Regions from separate parts of the Mesorhizobium sp. LNHC221B00 genome, predicted to be linked through region 2. Evidence: riboswitches for the same ligand, from Rfam matches in the RefSeq annotation. Region 2 holds a riboswitch; each other region holds the start of a gene.

Region 1 (6,089 bases), on a different contig from region 2:
GCAGGCGCGGCTGGGCCGGGTCGAGCAGGTCGCGCCCGGCGTGCTGGTCGGCATGGTGCGGGATGCGGCCGGCGGCTTTTGTTTCGCGCAAGCTGGCGTCGATGGCCGCGCTGTCGGGCTCGCCATGGCGAGGCTCAAGGCACAGGCCAGTGTTGCAAAACCGGCCCGGGCGGCGAAGCCTGCCGAGGCCGCAAGGCCGAAGCGCGCCAGGAAGGCCAGGAAGAAAATCGCCCGCTCGAAAAAGCCGGCGAGGCGGGCCAGACCGGCGCTGCCGAAGGCGGCGGTTTCCTCCGGCGACGCCAACACCGTGGGGCACGCCGATGACTGACCAGGCCGATGCCGTCCCGGCGCGGCGCAAGGCGAGGCCGGCAAGGCGTAAACCTGCCGCCAGCCCGGCGATTGTCCAAAAGCCCCGCCCGAAGCGGGCGAAGAAGACGCTGGGCGACGACTTTCTCACCGCCGTGCGCGCCGATTTCCGAACCCATGGCGCCGGCGTCATCGCCGAGGTGCGGGCCGACAAGCCGGACCAATATCTGAAGATCGTGCTTTCGGTGCTGCCCAAGGATTTCGATGTCTCCATCAACCAACTGGACGGGCTATCGGATATCTTGTTCGAGGTGATCGTGCGCAAGTTCAAGCCGGCACCGGAGGAGTAACTTTGCCGGGCGTTTAGAAACTCGCATTTGACAACTTGATCAAGCCAAAGCCCACCTCGGCTCGCGCCGGGGCGGGCTTTTTGCATTTGTGGCTCATGGCCAGCCGCTGCTATATCCAGCGCAGGAATGCCGAACTCGCGGTGGCGTTGATCCAGTCCGGACTTGTGAATGCTTATTGAACGATACGATGGAAACCGCGAGGCTTTGCGGCCTCTGTTTGCCCTCGCAGACGATTCTCCCATGCAGATTTCCGGCTATATCGGTCGGGGCGAGGTGATGGTCGCTCGCGAGGGCGGCCGGATCGTCGGCCATGTGCAGATCATCGAGACGGGCGAGGGCGGTGTCTTCGAACTCAAGAGCCTTGCGGTCCGTCCGGCAAGGCAGAGCGAGGGATTGGGGCGGGCCCTTGTCACAGCGGCAATTACCCGCTGCCGCGAGCGCAACGGCCAACGCCTGATCGTCTCGACCGCTACGGCCGATATCGGCAATTTGCGCTTTTACCAGAGACAGGGTTTTCGGATGTGCCGCATCGTGCAGGATGCGTTCGGGCCGTCGAGCGGCTATCCCGAAGGCTTGCTCGTAAATGGCATTCCGCTGCGCGACCAGGTGGTCTTCGAACGCGACCTCGGCGCGGATTGAGGGCGGCGGCAACAGGCTGAGCAAGCGCAGCATCGCGACCATCGAAGACGACGAAACAGCCCGCTCCGGTTCGCCGGAGCGGGCTATTTCGCGTTTTTACCCTAGGCGAGAATGTTGACCGCGCGGGCCGCGACCAGCGCGATCGTCAGCAGTGAAATCATGGCTTCCGCCATCATCAGCAGCTTGGCGCGCTGGGAGAGCGGCAAGGTGTCGGTCGGCGAAAACGCCGTCGCATTGGTGAAGGCGAGGAAGAAGTAGTCGACGAAGCCCGGCAGCCATTGGCTAAGCTCACGGTCGTTCAGCGTCATCTGCGCAAACAGGAAATCGGCCTGCGCAAGCTTGACGAGGCCGCAGGTCGGGGGGCCGCCGCGGTCGGTGCTCCAGAACCACAAGGCGAAGACGATGACGTTTGTCACCCAGATGTTGAGAGCGTCGATCAGCAGTGTCGTGCCGCTGCTGCCGGCATGTCCCTCCAGTAAGGCATGCACCAGCAAGACCAGCGAGCCGCAATTCATGACGCTGATGACAGCGGTCATGGCCAGGGCGGTTCGGCGGATCATGGCGCGAAACTGGCCGATCGCATGCCATTCGTGGTCCTCGACCGCTTTTCTGGTGACGACCTGTGTCCATGCCGTCGCCACCGACAACGGCACGAGCAGGGCCGCTTCCAGTCCCGGCGCCAGCCAGCGCGGACCGAATGAGAGATTGTTGATGACCAGAAGCTGCAGGCAGATGATGACGAGAACCGCTGCGCGCGCCAGCCAGAAGTCGAGCGCACGGTAGTGAATGACGGCATGTTGATGGCGCATCTGGAATCCGGATGTTCAGGCAGGGCCTTCAGGCCATGTGCCTTGAGAAGGCGGGGGCTGCAGAGCGTTGAAATTCCAGTTCAATTTTGGTGTCGCAATGGCACGCAAGTATACATTTTTGTAAGCTTTGGTGTTTGGGCTGTTCGGCAAACCGGACGATGTGGTTTAAGCGCCGCATGGTGGGGATCGATGACTCCTTGGATCGCTGGGTGCCGGCGGGGCTGCCTGCCCCGGGTTTGAGTTCGTTATCTGTCTGGTCCGGCCTGCTTCGCCAACCCTGGCATTTGCTGGCGCTTTTGTGCCTGGCGCAGATCTTGTGCTGGACGGTGGTGCCAGCGCTCGTCGATCCCGCGCCGCCCGGCGATGTCGTGGAGGGCTTCATGTGGGGCCGCGAATGGGTGCTTTTGACCTACAAGCACCCGCAGCTCCCTGGTTGGCTGCTCGAGACCAGCCATCTTCTGACCGGATCGTTCCGCTGGCCGCAATATCTGCTCGCCCAGCTGACCATCTCCGCGACCTTCATCCTGGTCTATCTGCTGGCCCGCGACATGCTGGGCCAAAGCCGGGCGCTGGCTGCCGTACTTTTGATGCCGTCGGTCTATTTCTTTGGCTGGCCGACCCCGCAATTCAATCATGACTATGCGCAGATGCCGTTCTGGGCGGCGATCTGCTGGCTGCTTTGGCGCGCGGGCCGTGGTGGCGGGCCGGGCTGGTGGCTCGCGCTCGGGCTGGTCTCGGGCGTCGGGCTTTATGCCAAATTCTCCACCGGCCTGCTGCTTGCCTTCGGCGCTCTGTGGCTGTTGTCCGATGCGCGCGCGCGCAGCCGGCTGGCGACACCTTGGCCGTGGCTTGGCCTTGCCGTCTTTCTCGCCGTCGCCACGCCGTTGGCCGTCGAGCTCTACCGTATCGATTTCCTGCCGCTGACCTATTTCGCCGGTCGTGACGAATGGGTGACCGAACACCGAGCGCGCCTTTATTATGCCGGTGTCCAGATGGCCGGGCTCTCCGGCTTTTTGCTGGTGCTGGCGATATCAGGGCTGCTGCGGCACTCGCCGGCTCCGCAAGAGCCCGTCGAGCGCGGCTCGCGTGTTTATCTCATGTGGATGGGCCTTGGGCCCGCGGCGCTGGTCATGGTCGCCTCGCTGTTTACCGGCACCGGCGAAGCCTGGGGCGCGCCGATGTACAATCTTGTCGGCGTCGTCGCGCTCGCGTTCTTGAGCCATCGGCTTGGCGCCACAGAGATGCGAAAACTGACGATCTGCGCATTCATCTGCATCATCGGCATGTCAGGCGCCTATGCGGCCATCCGCTGGACGGACTGCAATGTGCGCGGGCGCATGGACGCCGTTTGCTGGCCGGCACGACCGATCTCAGACGAGGCCGAGGCGGTCTGGCACGCGGCTGTGCCCGGCCGACTCGACATCGTCGGCGGCGACACCAATCTGGCGATGCTGGCGGGTCTCAATGCCTATGACAAGCCGTCGATTTTCACCGACCTCGATATGCGGTTCGCACCCTGGATCACACCGAAGCGGTTGCACGACCACGGCATGCTGATGGTTTGGCCGGGCAGTCGCGTGCCACCGCAGCTGCACGCATGGCTGGACAACATTCAGGTCAAGACCGTCCTTTTCAACTGGTCGCAAGAGGCGCCGCCGGTGGCGATCAGTTTTGCCGCCATCCCGCCCGGCGCGCGCCTGCCGGTTGCTGTCGACGGCCCGACTGGACAACCGCACAGCTGAAGTCCACGATTCCATTCCGCGTCGTGCTATTTCGTCGGTGCATGGCCGCACGCACTGCCGGCGCCGCGTTCGGGCGACTGGACGAAGTCGCCGACAATGCCCATTTATGGGAAATCCAATTTGTTGTCGTGCAATTCAAGACGGAACCGCGGTCCGTTTTCTGTGAATTGCTTTTTGAGGAGAGGTGACATGGCGACTTCGACCGAACGCGCAGTGCTTGCCGGCGGCTGTTTCTGGGGCATGCAGGATCTGATACGGCGCTATCCCGGCGTCATCTCGACTCGTGTCGGCTACTCGGGCGGCGATGTGCCAAACGCCACCTATCGCAATCATGGCACGCACGCCGAGGCGATCGAGATCAATTTCGATCCGGCCGTGATTAGCTATCGGACGCTGCTGGAGCGTTTTTTCCAGATCCACGATCCGACGACACGCAACCGACAGGGCAACGATGTCGGGATGAGTTACCGTTCGGCGATCTACTATACCAGCGACGAGCAAAAGAACGTCGCACAGGACACCATCGCCGACGTGGATGCCTCTGGGCTGTGGCCCGGCAAGGTCGTCACCGAAGTCGCGCCGGCTGGTGCCTTCTGGGAGGCCGAGCCGGAGCATCAGGATTATCTGGAGAAATATCCCAACGGCTACACCTGCCATTTCGTCAGGCCAGGCTGGAAGCTGCCGGTTCGAGAAAAAGCGGTGCCATGGATTCAGCCATGCGACAGGATTTGAGAAGCCGCGGAGCGAGCGCTCCGCGGCTTCTTCTCATTGCAAATCCTACTTGCCGCAATGGTTGTCGTTAACCGTCGGCGCTGTGGTGCCCGGCGACGTGCCATTGGCATCGGGCTGCGCGCCCTGTGGATGGGCAGGGCAATTCCGATCCGCGTTGGAATTCATATCATCCAGCGTGCCAGTCGTGCTGTTGGTCACCGACGGGTCGACCGTGTTCGGCGAAGCTGGCGTATTAGGATCGACCGTGACCGATCTGCCGCTACCGGCTCCGTCGGTGCCGCTTGTGCCATTGCTCTGCGCCATGGCCGATGTGGCCAGGCCGATGGTGAGCGTCGAAGCTGCGAGGATTCTCATGAACATGGTTTGTCTCCATTTTCTGTGAACTCGTCGCGTCGCGACTGGTAGGACAACCGCTCGGTCTGGTGAAGGTTCCCGATAAATTCTCGCGCCGGCAGAGCCAACCGCTCCCGCTCTGGCGCAATGCTTTTGGCGCAGTTCGCTGAAAAAAACGGCTTCCCCAATCGGTCGAATGGTGCTTTAACGCGCCCATCCACAGGGGTGCTCCGTACGGTCGGGGCTGAGACGGGGGCGGCAAGCCCACAGACCCTAGAAGCTGATCTGGGTAATACCAGCGGAGCGAGGCGGGCTATGTTTTCAGGCGCACAGATTTCCCTATATCCCATGGCCGATGATTTCGTCGGCGTCATTTTGGGCGCGCTCGGTGCGCTCGATCCCTATCGTGACCGGCTCAGGATCGAGACCGACGACATCTCGACCTTGCTGGTCGGGCCGCCCGAAGTGCTGTTCCCGGCTCTGCGCGACCTGTTCGTGGAGGCCGCGCGCAGCGGCAAGCATTGCGTTTTGTCAGCCGCCATTTCGCGTGGCTGCCCAGGCGAGCCGGACGATCCGATCTGCCGCTCCGAGGCCTTCGGCGGGCCTGTCGGGCCGCTCGGCCCGCGCAAGGAAGCCGCCATCGCAGCCGTGCATGGCGCGGTCGCCACCGGCCAGCCGGCGGCGGCGCAATTCTCGCTTTATGTGATGGGTACCGGCGACCACATGGACGAGATCTATGGTTGCATCGATTTCTTGAAACAGTCCGGCGTCTACGATCGCTCCAAGAATTTCTGCACCAAACTGCGCGGCGATACGGGCGCGATCTTTTCGGCGCTCAACGAAGCTTTCTGCCGCTTCGGGCCGGGTGCCGGCCATGTAACCCTCGACGTCACGGTTTCCGCCAACAGCCCCACCGCTGTCTGAACCGCTCGCGCCGATGCGCGACCGTCAAGGTTGTCCTCTCGTGGTCTCATCGTCATTCAACCGGCCGCGTCACCTCGCGGGCATCCTCGCCAAGGCAGTGCCGGCCATAATGTCGGTCGGGCTGCTGCTCGTGGCCTGGGAACTCTACGCTACCTATTCCGGCATCAAGCCGACGACGCTGCCGGCGCCCTCACGTGTCTTTGAGCAGGCGATGCTCAATCGTGACGCGCTGGTCGACAACGCAGTTCCCACTA
Region 2 (6,089 bases):
TCCAGAAACACTACATTCTGGCCGATCCGGCAGGCATCCTGCGGCTGGTGCGTGACGAACAGCACCGTCATGCCATGGTCGGCATGGACGTGGGCAACCAGATCGAGCATGTCGTCGCGCAAAGCGGGCCCGAGCGAGGCGAAGGGTTCGTCGAGCAGCAGCACCGGACGATCGCGCACCAGCACGCGGGCCAGGGCGACGCGCTGGCGCTCACCGCCAGAGAGTTCGCGCGGTAAGCGTTGTTCCTTGCCGGCAAGGCCGGTGCGCGCAAGCGCGTCGGCAATCGCCGCGCGGTCGGCCTCGGTCAGCCGCAGCGACGGCGAGCGGCCGAGCCCGACATTCTGCTCGACGCTGAGATGAGCGAAAAGGTTGTTTTCCTGGAACACCATCGACACCGGCCGCGCCGCCGGAGGCGCTCCGCCGACATCGGCCCCACCGATCAGCACACGGCCGGAGCGTGGCGTCTCGAACCCGGCGACCAGGTTGAGCAGCGTCGATTTGCCCGAGCCGCTCGGCCCCATAATGGCGGTGATTTCCGCCGCCGCGAACGCGACATCGAAGGCAAGCGGCGCCTCGCCATAGCTGAACGAAACCTTATCCAGCCGCACCGGAACACCTTTCCTGCCAATCGCCCCGTCTTTCCTGCCAATCGCCCCGTCTTTCCTGCCAATCGCCCCGTCAGACATCGCGGGCCATTCCTTTTCCCAGCCGGTCCGCTGCCAGGACCAGCGCCAGGCAAACCAGGCCGAGCAACAGTGCCAGGCCGGCGGCGTCCGCGGTGCGGTAGCTGCCCATGCGCGCCAGCAGAAGGTAGGGCAATGTCTGCACGGAATCACTGCCGAACAGCGCGATGACACCGAGATCGCCAAGCGACAGCGCCATGGCGAAGGCGAAGGCGGTGGCGAGCGGCCGCCGCAGCGACGGCCAGTCGACCAGCCGCAGCCTGGCCCAGCCAGCCATGCCGAGCTGCGCGCAGAGCCGTTCGTGACGCTCGCTGCCCGCATCATAGGCGGGACGGACGGCGCGCAACGCGAAAGGCATCGCCATCACCGCATTGACGGTGACGACCATGATCGGGGCGATGGCGAAGACATCGCCGGCATGGCGCAGCAGCAGGAACCAGCCGGCGCCGATGACGATCGGCGGCACGACCAGGACGAACCCCGCGCCGGTATCGGTGGCGTGTTCGAGCAGCGTCCTTGGCCCAGAGCGGCGGTTCAGCGCCAGCGCCCGGCGCGCCATGGTCAAGGCCAGCGACAGCATCACCGAAAGCAGCGCCGATAGGAAGGCCAGCACCGCACTCGTCAGCGTCGCCTGCCGGACTGCGGCCTCGCCGGCGAGCCGGCCGAGATCGGCGCCAAGCCCGGCGATCACCGTGGCCGCCATCGGTCCGGCAACGAACAGCAGCGCCAGCACGATGAGCGCCGCGTTCAGCCAGGTCTCGGTCCGGTTGACGGAGAGATAACGGCGCGGTGCGACCGGCAGGTTGGTGTCGCCGACGATATTGGTGCCAAGCCGCGTCAGCGTCAGCACCACGATGAAGGTCAAGGCGATCTGCAGCAGCGTCAGCGCGACCGCCCGCGCGGGATCGAAATCGAAGCGCAGCGCCTGATAGATGCCGACTTCCAGCGTCGTCGCGCTTGGTCCGCCGCCGAGCGTCAGCACGATGGTGAAGGAGGTAATGCAGAGCATGAAGACGAGCCCGGCGACGCCGGGCAAGGCGGCGCGCAGCGTCGGCCATTCGATCAGCCGGAACGCCGGCCCCGCGCCCATGCCAAGCTGGCTCGCCAGCCGCCACTGGTCGGCAGGAATGGTCTGCAGTGCCTCGAGGAACAGCCGCGTGCTGAGCGGCAGGTTGAAGAAGACATGGGCGACGAGGATGCCGGACAGGCCGTAAATGCCTGGCCAGCCCTGGCCGCCGACCGCGCCGAACAGGCCGGCGAAATAACCGGCGCGGCCGTAAAGCGCCAGGATCCCGAGCGCCGCGACGATGGCCGGCAACGCCAGCGGCACGGCGAAGAGCTGCAGCATGAAGGCGCGGCCCGGGAAGAGCGGGTGCCGCGACAGCGCACGCGCCACGAACAGCGCCGGCATGACCGACAGAAGTGTCGAAAGGGCGGCCTGCCAGAGCGTGAAGCGCACGACGCGCAGCAGATAGGGATCGAAGGCCGCCCAAGCGCCGGAGAAATCGTCAGCGCCTTCGACGAGCAACCCGGTAAACGCGCCACCGATCAGCAGCGCGATCGCGGAAAGCGCGATGATGCCGGCGCTGACGCGGGGGTCGGTGGGGTGGCGCGTATGCATTTCGCGCTACCCAACACTGTGGTGGGTATCGATCGAAGGAAATACCTGGCGAAGGCCGAGCCCACCCCCCTCTGTCCTGCCGGACATCTCCCCCTCAAGGGGGGAGATTGCGCACGCGGAGGCTTTCGCTATTCTCCAATGCTGCTGGACTTGGCTAGGCGCCAAAACTGCCAATCTCCCCCCTTGAGGGGGAGATGGCCGGCAGGCCAGAGGGGGGCGGCTTGGCGCAAACATCCGACGAGACTTGAACCCTACTTGCTCATCACCGAAAGCCATTCGTCCACCCAGGCCTTGCGGTTGGCGGCGACCTCCTGCGGGCTGAACAGCAAGGTCTTGGTCGGCTTGACCAGTTTGTCGAAGGCCGGGTTGAGCGGCTTGTCGGTCTTGCCGGCGGGGAACATCCAGTTGGTCTCGGGGATAGCGTCCTGGAACTTCGGGCTGGTCATGAAGGCCATGAACTTTGCCGCCAGCGGGTTCTTGGCGCCCGTGGTGGTGATGCCGGCAACCTCGATCTGCAGGTATTCGCCCTCCTCGAAGGACGCCGCCTGGTAGCGCTCGGTCTTCTCGGCGATCATGTGATAGGCCGGCGACGTGGTGTAGGACAGCACCATCGGCGCCTCGCCCTTGGTGAACAGGCCGTAGGCCTCGCTCCAGCCCGGCGTCACCGTCAGCACCTTCGCCTTGAGCTTGGCCCAGGCCTCCGGTGCCTTGTCGCCATAGACCGACTTCACCCACAAAAGCAGGCCGAGACCCGGCGTCGAGGTGCGCGGATCCTGGATGACGATCTTGTCGTCCGCACTGCCTTCGACCAGATCCTTAAGGCTTTTGGGCGGTGTCTTCAGCTTCTGCGTGTCATAGACGACGGCGAAGTAGCCATAGTCGAAGGGGACGAAAGTATCGTCGCTCCAGCCGCCCGGCACATTGACGTCGCTGACCGCGCCATGCGGCGCGAACAGGCCTGTCGCCTTGGCGTCGGCGGTGAGATTGGTGTCGAGGCCGAGCACGATATCGGCCTTGGTCGAGGCCCCTTCGAGCTTGACGCGGTTGAGCAGCGCCACGCCGTCGGCGACCGAGACGAACTCGACATCGCAGCCGCATTCGGCCTCGAATTCCTTCTTCACCACGGGGCCTGGACCCCAGTCGGCGGTGAAGCTTTCATAGGTGTAGACGGTGAGCTTGTCCTTGGCCAAGGCCGGCCCGGACAGCGCCAGAACCGCTGCCGAGACAAGAGAGTATAAAAGCGTGCGCATCGGCGCCTCCTTCGTTCGAGTTGAAAGGAATTGAGGCGTCGGACTGTCCGAAACGTCTAATCCCTCCGCCGGTACAAACCGGATCAGGTTCAGCGGGTTGGCGAGACTGCCTCTCAGCCGGTCCGCGAAGATCGCGTCCGGCACCCCGTTAGAGCGTTTCGACACATAGGCCGGGCCAATGAACCGCGCAAGTGGGAGTTTGCCGCCTTCCGTTTCGCGTGTCGGGCTGGTAAGGGCCACACGATATGAGCACATTCACCATCCTGCTTGGCGGCGATCTCATCCGCACGCCGCGGCTCGACCGCCAGATCGAAGGCTGCCGCGTGATCGCCGCCGACGCCGGCATCGGCCATGCGCGGCTGCTCGGCCTTGTCCCGGAACTCTGGGTGGGTGATTTCGATTCGGTGCCGGCCAATCTGCCTGACGATCTGGCCGCCGTGCCCCGCCAGACCTTTCCGCCGGAGAAGGACAAGACCGATGGCGAACTGGCGATCGCCGCCGCGCTCGCGCGCGGCGCGACCCGGCTGGTGCTGGCAGGCGCTTTCGGCGGCAAACGGGCCGACCATGCTTTCCTGCATCTGTCGCTCGCCCTGCGGCTGGCCGAGACCGGCACCGGAGTGGTGCTGACCAGCGGCGCCCAGGAAGGCGTGCCCTTGCTGTTGGGAAAGGCGGGCTTCGACTATGCCGACGGCACGCTGTTTTCGATCCTCGGCTTTTCAGACCTCGCCGGCCTGACCGTCACCGGCGCCAAATGGCCGCTGAACCATGTCGAGGTGGCCTTCGGTTCATCGCTGACCATCTCCAACGAGGTCAGGGGGGGCCTCGAAATCGCGCTCGGCCATGGCCGCGCGCTGCTGCTCGCTCATCCCTATCCCTTGCCCGAAAGCTGACATGGCCCCGCCTCTTCTCAATCTCGACGGGATTAAACTGACCTTCGGCGGCACGCCGCTGCTCGATGGCGCCGCCTTGACCGCTTCGGCCGGCGACAAGATCGCGCTGGTCGGCCGCAACGGCTCGGGCAAGTCGACGCTGCTCAAGATCGCCGCCGGCCTGATCGAACCGCAGGACGGCGAGGTGTTCCGCCAACCGTCGGCGACGGTGCGCTATCTGCCGCAGATGCCCGACATGGAAGGCTTCGCGACGGTCCGCGCCTATGTCGAGGCAGGCCTCGGCCCCGCCGATGATCCCTACCGCGCCAGCTATCTGATGGAGCATCTCGGCCTGACGGGCGAGGAGCGGCCGAACGATCTGTCCGGCGGCGAGGCCAGGCGCGCCGCCCTTGCCCGCGTCATGGCGCCGGAACCGGACATCCTGCTGCTTGATGAGCCGACCAACCATCTCGATCTGTCGGTCATCGAGTGGCTGGAAGAAGAGCTTGTCCGCACCTCGTCGGCACTCGTCGTCATCTCGCACGACCGCCGTTTCCTCGAACGCGTCTCGCGCGCCACCATCTGGCTCGACCGCGGCCAGACCCGCAGGCTCGACAAGGGTTTTGGCCATTTCGAGGAATGGCGCGATCAGGTGCTGGAAGAGGAAGAGCGCGAGCAGCACAAGCTCGGCCGCCAGATCGTGCGCGAGGAGCACTGGCTGCGCTATGGCGTAACGGCGCGGCGCAAGCGCAACATGCGCCGCCTCGGCGAGTTGCAGACCATGCGCAAGAATTTTCGCGGCCATCGCGGCGCCGAGGGTTCGGCGACCATGGTGGCCAGCGACGCCGCCGAATCCGGCAAGCTGGTGATCGAAGCCAAGAACATCGAGAAGAGTTTTGGCGATCTCACCGTCGTCAAGGGGTTCTCGACCCGCATCCAGCGCGGCGACCGCGTCGGCCTCGTCGGGCCGAACGGCGCCGGCAAGACGACGCTTTTGAAGATGCTGACCGGCGAACTGACGCCGGATGCAGGCTCGGTCCGGCTCGGCACCAATCTCGAAATCGCCACGCTCGACCAGAAGCGCGAAGCGGTCGACCCGCAGGAAACCCTGGCGCAATACCTCACCGATGGGCGCGGCGAAAACCTCGTCATCAATGGCGAGCAGCGCCATGTCGTCTCCTACATGAAGGATTTCCTGTTCAAGCCCGAACAGGCGCGCACGCCGGTGCGCGAACTGTCCGGTGGCGAGCGGGCGCGGCTGATCCTGGCGCGCGTGCTGGCGCGGCCGGCGAACCTCCTGGTGCTCGACGAGCCGACCAACGATCTCGACATGGAGACGCTGGAACTCCTGCAGGAACTGGTCGCCGGTTTCGCCGGAACCGTCATCCTGGTCAGCCACGACCGCGATTTCCTCGACCGCACCGTCACCAGCATCATCGCGCCGGACGGCGGCCGCCGCTGGGTCGAATATGCCGGCGGCTATTCCGACATGCTGGCCCAACGCGGCGGCACGAGGCTCGACGACCGCAAGGCGCGCGCCAAGGCGGAGGTCGGCGATATGCCGGCACCGGGCAAGAGCGAGCCCGTGGCACCGAAGGGGCCGGCGAAGAAGCTGTCGTTCAAGCAGAAATTCGCACTGGAATCGCTCCCCAAGAAAATCGAGGCG
Region 3 (6,089 bases), on a different contig from region 2:
GAATTATGAAATCCCTTGCGACACTATGCAATTTCAAACATTTCAGTAACAAATAGATTTAACATTCTCTTCACTTGCACTTTGGGGCGCGTTACCCGAATTAGCTGGAGCGGCCGAAACCCCCGCAAGATCAAGCGCGTAGTCGAAATCCAATCTTGCTGGTGCTTGTCGAGGGATGCGACGCGATGGGCCGGCGCAGGTGCGCTGTGAAGCAGCACTGAGCGCGCCGAAAAACGGCTTCCCAACAGGAGATTGATTTGGATTATGTGCAGTATTTCGCCGGAAGAATCGAGCAACTCAAAGGCCGTGGCGGGTATCGTGAATTTGCCGATCTGGAGCGTCAGTCTGGCAACTTCCCAAAGGCCTGGCTCAATAGGCCCGACGGCCGAAAAGAGATAACCATTTGGTGCACTAATGATTATCTCGGTATGGGGCAGCACCCCAAAGTGCTATCGGCAATGAAGCGCGCCATCGATGCCAACGGCGCAGGATCGGGAGGATCCCGCAACATTGGTGGCACCAACCATTATCACGTGTTGCTCGAGCGGGAGCTTGCAGGTTTCCACAATAAGGAAGCAGGATTGATTTTTGTTTCCGGCTTCAGCTCAAACGATTCATCATTGAGTACATTGGCATCTTTGATGCCGGACACAATTATTTTTTCTGACGAGCACAACCACGCTTCAATTATTAGTGGATGCCGCAACAGCCGGGCCGAAAAGCGCGTCTTCCGGCATAACGACGTTGCGCATTTGCGGGAGCTTCTGCGCAGTGTAAATCTTGCAAGACCCAAGATCATTGTTTTTGAATCGGTATATTCAATGGACGGTGACATTTCACCGATCAAAGATATCTGTGACATGGCGGACGAATTTGGCGCAATGACGTTTCTGGATGAAGTTCATGCATCGGGAATGTACGGTCCGAAAGGCGCCGGCATTGCCGCGGAACTTGGCATCATGGATCGTCCAACCATCATCGAAGGAACGCTAGGTAAGGCGTTCGGCTCGATGGGGGGTTATGTGACCGGACCTGCCTCCATTGTTGACAGCATACGAAGCTTCTCGATCGGTTTCATTTTCACCACGGCGCTTGCGCCAGCCCTAGCGGCTGGTGCGCTGGCAGCGCTGCGCCATCTTCGCGATTCAGATTCAGAACGAATTGATCTGCACCGGAAAACGAAACTTTTAGTCGGATTGCTGAAAGAGGCGGGCATCCCCGTCATGCCGACCCGAAGCCACATCATTCCTGTGCTTATTGGTGATCCATTCCGTTGCAAGGAAGCGTCCCGCCAGCTTCTAGATCAGCATGGAATATACGTTCAGCCAATTCTGGCGCCGAGTGTTCCGGTGGGAACCGAGCGGTTCAGGGTGACGGTTACGCCTGCCCATAGTACGACAGATATTCGGACGTTCGTCGATGCGCTCAGGCAGGTTCTGCAGCGGGACAATCTTGGCAAGGCTGCCTAATGTAAATGCTGGGAACGACAGGGCGCGCAGCCTCAGACCTGATTATATCAGCCGGGCTCGCCGAGGTGGAAGCGGCGGTCCGCGATCCGGTTCTGACGCCCGATCGCATCTTCGAATGTCAACGGAAAGCAGTTCCGTAACCCGCAATGACAGCTTTCGCGATCTTAAATGATGTGACTCCATGATTGAATGGGGCCGTTTGACGACTCGCTGCTTACACATCGGGCCGGTTCCAGATTCAGGGCTCACCATGAGCCGGTATGACCAGAGCGCATGTTCTTGTGCTGCGAGTTTGATGTGGCTTGGCGTGCCCTACCCGAGGGGTAGGTCACGCCCAGGCCCACGGGATCACACACCAACCCCAGCTAACCTGGTTTGAACGGAGCAAGCCTCCGACGCCGCCCTAATCAACAACGCTGCAACAGATCCTTCAAATCAATTTACAAGATTTTTACAACCGTCAGTCGTTGACAATGGTACGGCACCGCGAGTCTGAGGTCCGGCACGGCCATAAAAGTGACGCCGGTACCCTCGGACCGCCGCCAGCACGCAACATCGGGATTAACAGCAATGGTAAGAAGAAGAGCGCTCATATTGGTCGAAGGCCATAGGGGTACTGGTCAGCTATACGTCCAAGCGGCTCAGTGTCTTGGTCTTCATCCAATTACTCTGACGGCTGATCCACCTCGGTACGACTATCTTTCGGCGGAAAACGTTGAGGCAATCCGTGTCGACACTGGCAATCTCGAAGCGTTGGTCCGCGAATGTTCGCGGCTGCGTGCTACCCACGACATTGCTGGCATTACTGGCTTTGCCGGGGACCATGAATCGATCTATGCGACAGTTGGCAAGCTTTGCCGGCATTTCGATCTACCGGGACCGAACCCTGAATCGATTGAACGAAGCTGCGACAAATTCAAGCAACGCCAACTCCTCGCGCAGGCCGGCGTTCCAATACCGGCTTATCGGTTGGCAACGAATGCGGCGGAGGTAGAAAGCTCGGCTGCAGAGATCGGCCTGCCCGTGATTCTTAAGCCGGCAGTAGGCAGCGGCAGCATCGGTGTCCGATTGTGCCGCAGCCTCGAAGACGTAGCCGAACATACGACCTATCTATTGGGCGGAAAGCACATATGGCGGTCTACACCGAAAATACTCGTCGAAGAATTCGCACAGGGCCCGTTCTATAGCATTAATGTTATGGGGAATGAGGTCGTTGCGATTTGCGCCAATGACTTTGGTCCCCTCCCCCATTTCGTCATACGTGAGGTGACATATCCGGCCCTGCTAACCGATCAGGAGCGTGAGCGCATCGCCGATGTTTCGCTGAGCTGTTTGCGGGCTCTCGGCCTTGGCTGGGGGCCAACTAACATTGAACTCCGGTGCACGAAACGCGGTCCAGTTGTCATTGAAGTCAATCCGCGTCTTAGTGGCGCGCCCGACCCTCAACTGGTCCAGTTAGCTTACGGTGTCGACCTCGTCACCGAGCACATCAAGCTTGTCATTGGCGAGGAATGGGATCTGCGCAAAAAGCATTCACATACTGCGGCCGCGCGATTCCTGCTTCCTGATCAAGATGGCACCCTGGACTGGATTGGTGGCGACACTCAGGCAGCTGCTATATCAGGTGTGGCCGAGGTCAAATTGAATGTTGAACCCAAGACACCGATCGTCAGGAAGGGGGATTTCCGAGACTGGATTGGACATGTCATTGCCACTTCGCCCAGCCGTGCTGAAACCGAGGGCGCCCTTCAGCGAGCGGTCGACTTGATCGATTGGTCGATCACCCCTTTTCCGGCGACAATAGGAGGTGATCGAGAGCACGATGTTTGTGGGGCGTTCGGGCGGCCCACCAGTTCTGTTCCGATCAGGCATTGACGGCTTAAGATCCTTGAAACGCAGCAGTTCCGTCTACGTCAATGTCACATCAAGTTTGACGAGGCAAATGCAGCTTTGGCCACACCTGCCCTATCTCCCGCGGAACTTCTCCGCGACCCGTGGCGAGGCCGTCGGCCCAATTTGGGCCCAATTTGATTGCCGCCCACCGCCGCCGCAGGACGAACATGCGCTTGACAAGACAACCCCGGCCCGTTCAACCTGAGGCATTCACCAGGGGAGTCCCGGCAAGGGGCTGAGATACTGCTGGCTTTCGCGGCGCAGTGACCCGTTGAACCTGATCCAGTTCATACTGGCGTAGGGACGGTGCAAGCGCTTTGCGGGAGTTTACGCCCGAGGTCCTGTTTCGGCAGGTCGACAGAAGCGTCTTTTCATCCTTCCGGCACAGAACTGGGTCTCCAATGCAAGAGCAAAGGAGCCTCAAGATGAATGCCCTCACCCCCGCCGTCTCGACGGGACCGCTGCCCGCCTCGCGTAAGATCCACAAGCCGGGCGCTCTCCACCCACAGATCAGGGTGCCGATGCGCGAAATCTCCGTCCATCCGACAGCCGGCGAGCCGCCCGTTACCGTCTACGATCCGTCGGGCCCCTATACCGACCCGGCTGTCGAAACCAGCATCGAAAAAGGCCTGGCCCGGCTTCGCCACGAATGGATCTTGGCCCGCGGCGATGTCGAGGACTGTGACGGCCGCCATGTCCGGCCGGAGGACAACGGATTCGCGACGGGCGAACGCCTGACGCCGGAATTTCCCATCCGCCACCGACCGCTCAGGGCCAAAGCAGGCAAGGCGGTGACGCAGCTTGCCTATGCGCGCGCCGGCATCATCACACCCGAAATGGAGTTCGTTGCCATTCGCGAGAACCTTGGTCGCGAGATCCTGCACGGCAAGCTTGAGCGCGACGGCGAGGCTTTCGGCGCGACGCTGCCCGATTTCGTCACGCCCGAATTCGTGCGTGACGAGGTGGCGCGCGGACGGGCGATCATTCCCGCCAACATCAACCATCCCGAGAGCGAGCCAATGATCATCGGCCGCAATTTCCTGGTCAAGATCAACGCCAATATCGGTAACTCCGCCGTCACATCGTCGATGGCGGAAGAGGTCGAAAAGATGGTGTGGGCGATCCGCTGGGGCGCCGATACGGTGATGGACCTGTCGACCGGCCGCAACATCCACAACATCCGCGACTGGATCGTGCGCAACGCGCCGGTGCCGATCGGCACGGTGCCGCTCTACCAGGCGCTCGAAAAGGTCGGAGGCATTGCCGAGGATCTAACCTGGGAGGTCTACCGCGACACGCTGATCGAACAGGCCGAGCAAGGCGTCGACTATTTCACCATCCACGCCGGCGTGCGGCTGCATTATATCCCGCTGACCGTCGACCGGGTCACGGGTATCGTCTCGCGCGGCGGCTCGATCATGGCCAAATGGTGCCTGCACCATCACCGGGAAAGCTTCCTCTACGAGCACTTCGCGGAGATCTGCGACATCGCCAGAGCCTACGACGTCTCCTTCTCGCTCGGCGACGGCCTTCGTCCGGGCTCGATCGCCGATGCCAACGACGCGGCGCAATTCGCCGAACTGGAAACGCTCGGCGAGCTGACGAAGATCGCCTGGGCGAAGGATTGCCAGGTGATGATCGAGGGGCCCGGCCACGTGCCGATGCACAAGATCAAGGCGAACATGGACAAGCAGCTCGCCGTCTGCGGCGAGGCGCCGTTCTACACGCTTGGACCGCTGACGACCGACATCGCGCCGGGCTACGACCACATCACCTCAGGCATTGGGGCTGCCATGATCGGCTGGTTCGGCACCGCCATGCTCTGTTACGTCACGCCCAAGGAGCATCTCGGTCTTCCCGATCGCAACGACGTCAAGATCGGCGTGATCACCTACAAGATAGCCGCCCATGCCGCCGACCTGGCGAAGGGTCATCCGGCGGCGAAAGTCAGGGATGACGCCCTTTCCCGCGCGCGCTTCGAGTTCCGCTGGGAGGACCAGTTCAACCTGTCGCTCGATCCCGAAACGGCGCGGTCCTTCCACGACCAGACCTTGCCCAAGGAGGCGCACAAGGTGGCGCATTTCTGCTCGATGTGCGGGCCGAAATTCTGCTCCATGCGTATCTCTCACGACATACGCGCCGAGGCACAAAAAGAGGGCATGGCGGCGATGGCGGCGAAATACCGCGAAGGCGGCGATCTCTACCTGCCGGCGGACGAGACCGGCGCACCGCTCATACCTCAGCCACGTGAGCCATCATGAAGGTCTTGATCAAAGGGGCCGGCGTTGCCGGCCTCACCGTCGCCTTCGAGTTCGCCGCACGCGGCGCGGTGGTTACCGTTGCCGAGACAAGGCCTGCCCTTGGCGGCAATGCGTCGTGGTTCGCCGGTGGCATGTTGGCGCCGTGGTGCGAGCGTGAAAGCGCCGAGCAGCCGGTGCTGGATCTCGGACGTGACGCCGCCGACTGGTGGGACGCCGCAACGCCCGGCTTGGTAGCACGACGGGGAACGCTGGTCTTGGCCGCGCCGCGCGATGCGGGCGAGCTCGACCGGTTCGCCAGCCGCACGACGGGCTATCGGCGCGTCGAGGAAGATGAAATTGCCTTGCTGGAGCCCGACCTAGCCGGCCGCTTCCGCCGCGGATTGCTCTTCCCCGATGAGGGCCATCTTGATCCACGCCAGGCGATGGCAGCACTTCATGACAAGCTCGCGGCCATGGGTGTTGAATT

What was found. Region 2 has a riboswitch for thiamine pyrophosphate ahead of thiB (thiamine ABC transporter substrate binding subunit). Riboswitches for the same ligand answer to the same signal wherever they lie in the genome.
Region 1: another riboswitch for thiamine pyrophosphate. It lies ahead of X741_RS142710 (YkoF family thiamine/hydroxymethylpyrimidine-binding protein); the one in region 2 lies ahead of thiB (thiamine ABC transporter substrate binding subunit).
Region 3: another riboswitch for thiamine pyrophosphate. It lies ahead of thiC (phosphomethylpyrimidine synthase ThiC); the one in region 2 lies ahead of thiB (thiamine ABC transporter substrate binding subunit).

Annotation. Positions count from the first base shown of each region.
Region 1 is NZ_AYWR01000023.1:59,883-65,971, forward strand. Features, by position in the region: gene X741_RS142740 (hypothetical protein) at 1-328, shown strand, start outside; gene X741_RS0135710 (hypothetical protein) at 321-656, shown strand; gene X741_RS142735 (GNAT family N-acetyltransferase) at 897-1,295, shown strand; gene X741_RS142730 (hypothetical protein) at 1,397-2,104, opposite strand; gene X741_RS142725 (glycosyltransferase family 39 protein) at 2,302-3,846, shown strand; gene msrA (peptide-methionine (S)-S-oxide reductase MsrA) at 4,036-4,578, shown strand; gene X741_RS142715 (hypothetical protein) at 4,624-4,938, opposite strand; TPP riboswitch at 5,123-5,236, shown strand; gene X741_RS142710 (YkoF family thiamine/hydroxymethylpyrimidine-binding protein) at 5,227-5,835, shown strand; gene X741_RS142705 (ABC transporter permease) at 5,945-6,089, shown strand, end outside.
Region 2 is NZ_AYWR01000004.1:322,350-328,438, forward strand. Features, by position in the region: gene thiQ (thiamine ABC transporter ATP-binding protein) at 1-686, opposite strand, end outside; gene thiP (thiamine/thiamine pyrophosphate ABC transporter permease) at 679-2,304, opposite strand; gene thiB (thiamine ABC transporter substrate binding subunit) at 2,556-3,554, opposite strand; TPP riboswitch at 3,598-3,712, opposite strand; gene X741_RS158480 (thiamine diphosphokinase) at 3,800-4,444, shown strand; gene X741_RS158475 (ABC-F family ATP-binding cassette domain-containing protein) at 4,446-6,089, shown strand, end outside.
Region 3 is NZ_AYWR01000011.1:347,561-353,649, reverse strand. Features, by position in the region: gene hemA (5-aminolevulinate synthase) at 258-1,469, shown strand; gene X741_RS150720 (acetyl-CoA carboxylase biotin carboxylase subunit family protein) at 2,040-3,344, shown strand; TPP riboswitch at 3,568-3,684, shown strand; gene thiC (phosphomethylpyrimidine synthase ThiC) at 3,788-5,623, shown strand; gene thiO (glycine oxidase ThiO) at 5,620-6,089, shown strand, end outside.